One region of the Pseudomonas asplenii genome, then DNA from elsewhere that is predicted to be linked to it. Evidence: predicted binding sites of a transcription regulator. Region 1 holds the regulator's gene; the other holds the start of a gene.
The links. The regulator sigma-54, encoded in region 1, starts transcription at its own class of promoters, with help from an activator protein. The targets are predictions, from matches to a motif close to ANTGGCATNNANNTTGCTNT.

Region 1 (3,964 bases):
CTCAACTGGGCCTAAGCTATGAGCAGGTGGCCTACCTGGGCGACGACCTGCCCGACCTGCCGGTGATCCGTCGCGTCGGCCTGGGCATGGCCGTGGCCAATGCCGCAAGCTTCGTCCGCGAACACGCCCATGGCGTCACCCAGGCCCGCGGTGGCGAAGGTGCCGCCCGCGAGTTCTGCGAGCTGATCCTGCGCGCCCAAGACAGCCTCGAAGCGGCCCACGCCGCCTACCTGTAGAGCCTTTTATGCTGAGCAAGAAGATTCGCAACATTCTGCTGTTTGGAGTCATTGCCGCCCTGTTCGGGGCCGTTGGCTACTGGAACATCAGCCCGGAACGTTTCCTGGAGCAGACCGCCGCCCCCGTGGACAACACCGCCATCGACTACTATGCGATCAACGCCCACAGCATTCAGTACATGCCCGACGGCAAGATTCAGTACGACATGACCGGCGACAAGGTCGAGCACCTCAAGGTGTCCGATGTCACTCTGGTGACCAAGCCGGACCTGCAGATCTACCGTGGCACCGCCTTCCCCTGGCATGTCCAGAGCGAACGCGCCGAGGTCAACCCGGACGGCACCGAAGTCGAGCTGATCGATTCGGTACGGGTCGCCCGCACCGACGAAAAACAGCGCAATGTGCTTATTACTACAACACGGATGACAGTATTCCCACAGAAGCAATATGCGCAGACCGAGCAAGCCGTTAGAATCGACGGCCCCAACGGCGTGACCACGGGCAAAGGCATGAAAGCCTATCTGGAAGAAAGCAGGATGCACCTGCTATCGAACGTAAGAGGACAGTATGAGTCTCGTTAAAACCCTCCCTATTTTGCTCAGCCTGGGCGCAGCACTGGGAAGCGTGAGCGCCTGGGCTCTGCCGAACGACAGCGAGCAGCCCATCCGCGTTCAAGCTGACGATGCTCAACTGGATGACAAACAAGGCATCGCCACCTACAAGGGCGACGTCATCATCACTCAAGGTTCGATGATCGTTAAGGGCAACACCGTGACGCTCACCCGGACCAAGGACGGCGCCATCGACGTGGTGACCTCCGTGGGCAACCTGGCCTACTTCGAACAGAAGCAGAAAGCCACCGACCCACAGCCGGTCAAGGGTTATGGCAAGACCATCCAGTACCACGCCCAGCAGAACCGCATCGTCCTGATCGACCAGGCCAAGGTGATCAACGAAGGCAACACCACCGAAGGCGAGAAGATCGTCTATGACACGGTGAAACAGGTGGCGACCGCCGGTCGTGCCAACGGCACTCCGATCACCACGCCGCGCCAGCGCATCGACATGGTGATCCAGCCGAAAAAGAAAACCGACGAGCAAAAGGCCCAGTAATGGCAACTTTGAAAGCCCAGCATCTGGCCAAAGCCTACAAGAGTCGCCAGGTGGTGCGTGACGTCAGCCTGTCGATCGAAAGCGGCCAGATCGTCGGTCTGCTCGGCCCCAACGGTGCCGGCAAGACCACCTGCTTCTACATGATCGTCGGGCTGGTCCAGGCCGATCAGGGCCGCGTGCTGATCGACGAGCAGGACGTCAGCCACCAGCCGATGCACGGCCGCGCGCGCGCCGGGATCGGTTATCTGCCACAGGAAGCCTCGATCTTTCGCAAGCTGTCGGTGGCCGACAACATCATGGCAATCCTGGAAACACGCAAGGAACTCGACAAGGCCGCTCGCCGCCAGGAGCTGGAGAGCCTGCTGCAGGAGTTCCATATCAGCCACATCCGCGACAACCTCGGCATGAGCCTGTCCGGTGGTGAGCGGCGCCGCGTGGAAATCGCCCGCGCCCTGGCCACCGCGCCGAAGTTCATCCTGCTCGATGAGCCCTTCGCTGGCGTCGACCCGATTTCCGTGGGCGACATCAAGCAGATCATCCACCACCTCAAGGCCAAGGGCATCGGTGTACTGATCACCGACCACAACGTCCGCGAGACCCTGGATATCTGCGAAACCGCCTATATCGTCAACGATGGGCAGCTGATCGCCGAAGGCGATTCGGCCACTATCCTGGCCAACGAACTGGTCAAGGAAGTCTATCTGGGCCACGAGTTCCGCCTGTAAGCATCTGGATGCCCAATACTCGCCTGAGCGCATGAATGTTCGATAAAAACCACTGTTTTATTGTTACAGCGCTCTAGGCAAACACTCGGATTTCAGGCATATAATTTGCTTATGTTTGGCGCTCCGGCGCCCTGTAGTGGATGGCGCATGCGCGCCGGCGAATAAGGTGTTAAGCCCCTGCCATGAAACCATCGCTCGTCCTTAAAATGGGCCAGCAGCTGACGATGACACCGCAGCTGCAACAGGCCATCCGCCTGCTCCAATTGTCGACTCTGGATCTTCAGCAGGAAATCCAGGAGGCCCTGGAATCCAATCCGATGCTCGAACGCCAGGAAGAAGGCGACGACTTCGATAACAGCGATCCACTGGCCGACAACGCCGAGCAAAAGACTACTGCCGAAGTTCCGGAAACCTCCTATCAGCAGGAAACCGCACCCACCGTCGACAACATCGACGAAGGTGAATGGAACGAACGCATTCCCAACGAACTCCCGGTCGATACCGCCTGGGAAGACGTTTACCAGACCAGCGCCAGCAGCCTGCCCGGCAACGATGACGACGAGTGGGACTTCACCACCCGTACTTCCGTCGGTGAAAGCCTGCAAAGCCACCTGCTGTGGCAACTGAACCTGGCACCGATGTCCGACACCGATCGCCTGATCGCCGTGACGCTGATCGATTGCATCAACAACCAGGGCTACCTGGACGAGACCCTTGAGGAAATCCTCGAAGCGTTCGACCCGGAACTGGACATCGAACTCGACGAAATCGAAGCCGTCCTGCACCGCATCCAGCAATTCGAGCCAGCCGGTATCGGCGCGCGCAACCTCGGTGAATGCCTGTTGCTGCAACTGCGCCAATTGTCAGCCAAGACCCCGTGGCTGAACGAGGCCAAGCGTCTGGTCACCGATTACATCGACCTGCTGGGCAGCCGCGACTACAGCCAGTTGATGCGGCGCATGAAACTCAAGGAAGACGAACTTCGCCAGGTCATCGAACTGGTGCAGAGTCTCAACCCGCGCCCGGGCTCGCAGATCGAGTCGACCGAAGCCGAATACGTGGTGCCCGACGTGATCGTGCGCAAGGACAACGAGCGCTGGCTGGTGGAGCTGAACCAGGAATCGGTGCCACGCTTGCGGGTCAACCCACAATACGCCGGCTTTGTCCGCCGCGCCGACACCAGCGCCGACAACACCTTCATGCGCAACCAGTTGCAGGAGGCGCGCTGGTTCATCAAGAGCCTGCAGAGCCGCAACGAGACGTTGATGAAGGTAGCCACCCAGATCGTCGAGCACCAGCGCGGCTTCCTGGAGTACGGCGACGAAGCGATGAAGCCACTGGTGCTGCACGACATCGCCGAAGCCGTGGGCATGCATGAATCGACCATTTCCCGGGTCACCACCCAGAAATTCATGCATACCCCGCGTGGTATCTACGAACTGAAATACTTTTTCTCGAGCCATGTCAGCACCTCCGAAGGCGGTGAATGCTCGTCCACGGCGATCCGCGCGATCATCAAGAAACTGGTTGCAGCGGAAAATCAGAAAAAGCCGTTGAGCGACAGCAAGATCGCTGGTTTACTGGAGGCACAAGGCATTCAGGTCGCCCGTCGTACCGTCGCCAAGTACCGCGAGTCCCTCGGGATCGCGCCTTCCAGCGAACGGAAGCGGTTGATGTAACCGCCGGGCGTGCCACAGCGTTCCAGTGGCAAGCCACCAGGCTTGCCGCTTTATGCACTGGCAACGAAGGAGAAGCTGTATGCAAGTCAATATCAGTGGACACCAACTGGAAGTGACCGAACCACTGCGGGCCTATATCGGCGAAAAGCTCAACCGATTGGAACGCCATTTCGACAAGATCACCAATGTACAGGTGACAATGGCCGTCGAA
Region 2 (3,964 bases), 1.9 Mb from region 1:
GCAGGATCAGGCCCGCCGGGTCCTGGGGCAGGGCAATGGCGTTCTGCACGTATTGCAGTAGAGTGTCGTAGTAACTGTTGTCGCCGACCAGCACCGCACCGATGACTTTCTTGCCTTCGGCATCGACCACCAGGCGCCGGTAGGCCGAGTTGGCCTCATCGATGAAACGGTAGCTGCGCGCTCCCGGGGTGGCGCCGTGGGCGTCGCCGATGGAGCCGACATCGACCCCGAGCAGCTTGAGCTTGGTCGACATGTCGGCACCGTTGAAGGTCTCGGCGGTGTCACCGGCCAGGCGCGTGGCGACGTTGCGCGCCATGCTGTAGCCCGGCGCGACCAGGCCGAACACGCTGCCGTTCCAGGAGGCACATTCGCCGATGGCCGAGATGGCCGGGTCGCTGGTCTGGCAGTGACTGTCGATGACGATGCCGCCGCGCGGGGCGATCTCCAGGCCGCTGTTGCGTCCCAGCAGGTCTTGCGGGCGAATGCCAGCGGAGAAGACGATCAGGTCGGTTTCGAGAAACTCGCCGCCGTCGAAATTCATCCGGTAGCGGTACTGTTCGCCGGCGACGATCTCCTGGGTCGCCCGTGACAAATGCACGCCGACGCCCAGCGCCTCGATCTGCGCCTTGAGTGCGGCACCGCCGTCACTATCCAGTTGTACCGGCATCAGGCGCGGGGCAAACTCGACCACATGGGCTTCCAGGCCGAGTGACTTGAGCGCATTGGCTGCCTCGAGGCCAAGCAGGCCGCCACCGACCACTACGCCGCGTCGTGCCTGGACAGCCGCGTCGCGGATCGCATCGAGATCGTCGAGGGTGCGGTAGACCAGCCGTGCCGAACCTTCGGAACCGGGAATCGGCGGCACGAACGGATAGGAACCGGTGGCCAGGATCAACTGGTCGTAGGGCTGACGCCCGGAACGGGTGACGATCTCCCGTTGCTCGCGGTCGATCTCCAGCACTTCGACGCCCAGGTGCAGCTTGACGCCATGCCGCTCGTACAGCCCGGGCTCGCCAAGGGCCAGGGCATGGGCGTCCTTGCCGGCGAAGTATTCGGACAGGTGCACGCGGTCGTAGGCCGGTTGCCATTCCTCGCCATAGACATGCAGTTCGAAGTGACGCAGGGCGCCGCGCTCGATCAACTGTTCGACGCAGTGATGGCCGACCATGCCATTACCCACGATCACCAGTTTCTTGCGATGTTCGATATTCACGATAGCGTTCATGGTGTTTCCTCGGATCACGGCCAATCACGGGCTGGCCCAGCCAGAAAAAATGCAAAAAAAAACGCCTGGAGCCGAAGCTCCAGGCGCCTTTGCCTGGTGTTTTTTATTCCTGTTCTGCAGGTGATCGCCGTTGACCACCGGAACGGTCTGCCAGGTCATTCATGGCAGAGGGTATTGAGGTAAAAGCAGGGAGCGTGCCAAGTACTGGTCTGCCCGGTTTCTCCGGTTTATTGCGGCGTTTTCAGCGTGAAAGCGACCTGTGTTGGTGCATGTTGGGCGGAGTTCGCCAGCTATGGGGGCGTTCTTGCGGACCCTTCGTCGATCAGTACACATCTCGCACATAACGCTTGTCTGCCGCCAACGCGGCGACATATGCCTGTGCCTCATCCGCATCCAGCCCTCCGTGGGTGCGTATCACCTGCTTGAGCGCGGCATCGACATCCCGCGCCATGTGGCTGGCATCGCCGCACACGTAGAACCCGGCACCTTCCTCCAGCCAGGCCCACAACTGTGCTCCTTGCTCGATCATCCGCTGCTGCACGTAGATCTTCTGTGCCTGATCGCGGGAAAACGCCGTATCGAGCCGCTGCAGGTGGCCCTGATCAGACCAGGCCTGCAGTTCCTCGCGGTAATAGAAATCGCTGGCGGCATGCTGTTCGCCGAAGAACAACCAGTTCTTTCCGCTCGCCCCAATCGCCTGACGCTCCTGGAGAAAGGCCCGGAAGGGCGCGATCCCGGTACCAGGGCCGACCATGATCATCGGCGCCTGGGGATCGGCGGGCGGCCGGAAATTGGCCGATTTCTGCACGAAGATCGGCACCTCCAGGCCCTCGGTACGATCAGCGAGAAAGCCCGAGCAGCAGCCGGAACGCGGGTGGCCGCCACGCTCGTAACGAACGGTCGAGACCGTCAGATGAACCTCGCGCGGGTGCACCTTGGGGCTTGAGGCAATCGAATACAGCCGCGGTTGCAGCGGTTTCAGGCAATCCACCAGTTCCTGGGCGCCGAGATCGACCTGCAGTTCACGCAGCAGGTCCGCCGGTTGCCGGCCCCAGAGCCAATCCTTGAGTTCGGTCTTGTGCTCGTCGGCCAGCAGACGCTTGAGCTGGTGGCTGCCCGAGCGCTGGAACACCAGTTGCAACAGGGCGGGACTGATGCGGCCGATCTCCAGGTGACGGCTCAGCGCCTCGATCAGCGGCATCGGTGTCTTGTCCTTGACGGTCACCACCGTCTCGGCATCGGCGGTGCTCAGGCAACTGCGCAGTCGCTCGACTGCTTCGGGGCAATGGCTGGGCCAGACCCCGAGGGCATCGCCGGCCTGATAGTCGAGTCCGCTGTCCGCCAGGTCGAAGACGAATTGCCGGGTTTCCTTGGTCGCGTCAGGGCCGCTGAGCAGGCGGTTGTGTTTCAACCGCGCCGGTAGCGGTTGCTGGCGGCTGTAGCGCGGCGCGCTGGCGACCGATACGGGCTTGGCGGCCAGGGCCGAATCGAGTTTGTCCAGCCAGGCGCTGGCCGGTTCCTGATAGTCCGGTTCGCAGTCGACCCGCGCCGCCAGACGTTGGCCGCCGAGACTGTGCAGGCGTTCGTCGAGCTTGCGGCCGAAACCGCAGAACTGCTCGTAGCTGGAGTCGCCGAAGGCCAACACGGCGAAGCGCAGGTTCTCAAGGCTCGGCGCGTTGTCCGCCGCCAGCGCCTGCCATAAACCATGGGCGTTGTCCGGTGGCTCACCATCACCGAAGGTACTGGTCAGCAGCAGGGCACGGCCGGCCTGGCTCAGCTCCTTGGCCTGGATGCTGTCCATCGATGCCAGGCGCACCCGATGGCCTTTCTCCTGCAAACGCTCGGCGGCCGATTTGGCAAACGCTTCCACCGTCCCGGTTTGCGATGACCAGAGCAGCAACAGCGGGGGCTGTTCCGAACCGCTGGGGTTCGGTTGTGCCGACTCCTGGCGGGAGAACAGACCGGCCAGAATCCCCTCGATGATCAGTCGGTTGGCGGGTTGCAACGGGGCGCTGGCCGGTAGCGTCGGCAGCCCGGCGTTGGCCTGGCTGCTGCCCAGTCCCAGCAGGAAACCTTGCAGGTAGAGGTTTTCATTGGGCGCCAGTTGAATGCTGGGTGCGGTGTCGAACCCGAGGATCCGGGCCAGGGCTTGAGTCTGCATGGTATGCGGAGCCTCCGTGCGCGTGGGCAAGGGCAGTGGATCAGGCTGGGGGACGTCGACCCGGCTCAGCGCCACGGCACTGAACTTGAATTCCGGTTGCAGCGAGATCGGGTCCACGGCGTCGTGGGTGACGGCATTGATCGCCAGGTCTTCGCCATAGACATCGTTCCAGTGAAAGGGCGCGAAGCAGTTGCCCGCTGCCACCCGGTCGCTGATCTGCGCCGGCAGCACCGCTCGGCCACGGACCGAACGGATCTCGACGCCATCCTTTTCGGCAATGCCCAGGCGCGCGGCATCGAGCGGGTTGATTTCGATGAAGGGGCCAGGGTTGAGCTTGTTCAGCGTCGTGACCTTGCCGGTCTTGGTCAGGGTGTGCCACTGGTGTTGCAGACGGCCGGTGTTGAGCACCAGCGGGAAGTCAGCGTCAGGTTGCTCGGCCGCCGGCTGCCAGGGCCGGGCGAAAAACATCGCCTTGCCGCTGGCGGTGGGGAACAGCAAATGTGGCTTGCTGCCGTCGGCGGCCGCTTGCGCGGGTTTTCCCAGGCCGTCGTTGAGGTAGCGGATCGGATTACGGTCGG

Region 2: a site for sigma-54 is predicted at 1,408-1,427, ahead of nirB (nitrite reductase large subunit NirB). Genes of this name have one in related genera too.

What each region holds. Positions count from the first base shown of each region.
Region 1 covers NZ_LT629777.1:2,650,856-2,654,819, reverse strand. Annotated here, with positions in the region: gene BLU37_RS12120 (KdsC family phosphatase) at 1-236, shown strand, start outside; gene lptC (LPS export ABC transporter periplasmic protein LptC) at 245-817, shown strand; gene lptA (lipopolysaccharide transport periplasmic protein LptA) at 804-1,349, shown strand; gene lptB (LPS export ABC transporter ATP-binding protein) at 1,349-2,074, shown strand; gene BLU37_RS12100 (RNA polymerase factor sigma-54) at 2,257-3,753, shown strand; gene hpf (ribosome hibernation-promoting factor, HPF/YfiA family) at 3,833-3,964, shown strand, end outside.
Region 2 covers NZ_LT629777.1:4,587,823-4,591,786, forward strand. Annotated here, with positions in the region: gene nirB (nitrite reductase large subunit NirB) at 1-1,225, opposite strand, end outside; gene BLU37_RS20805 (bifunctional nitrate reductase/sulfite reductase flavoprotein subunit alpha) at 1,548-3,964, opposite strand, start outside.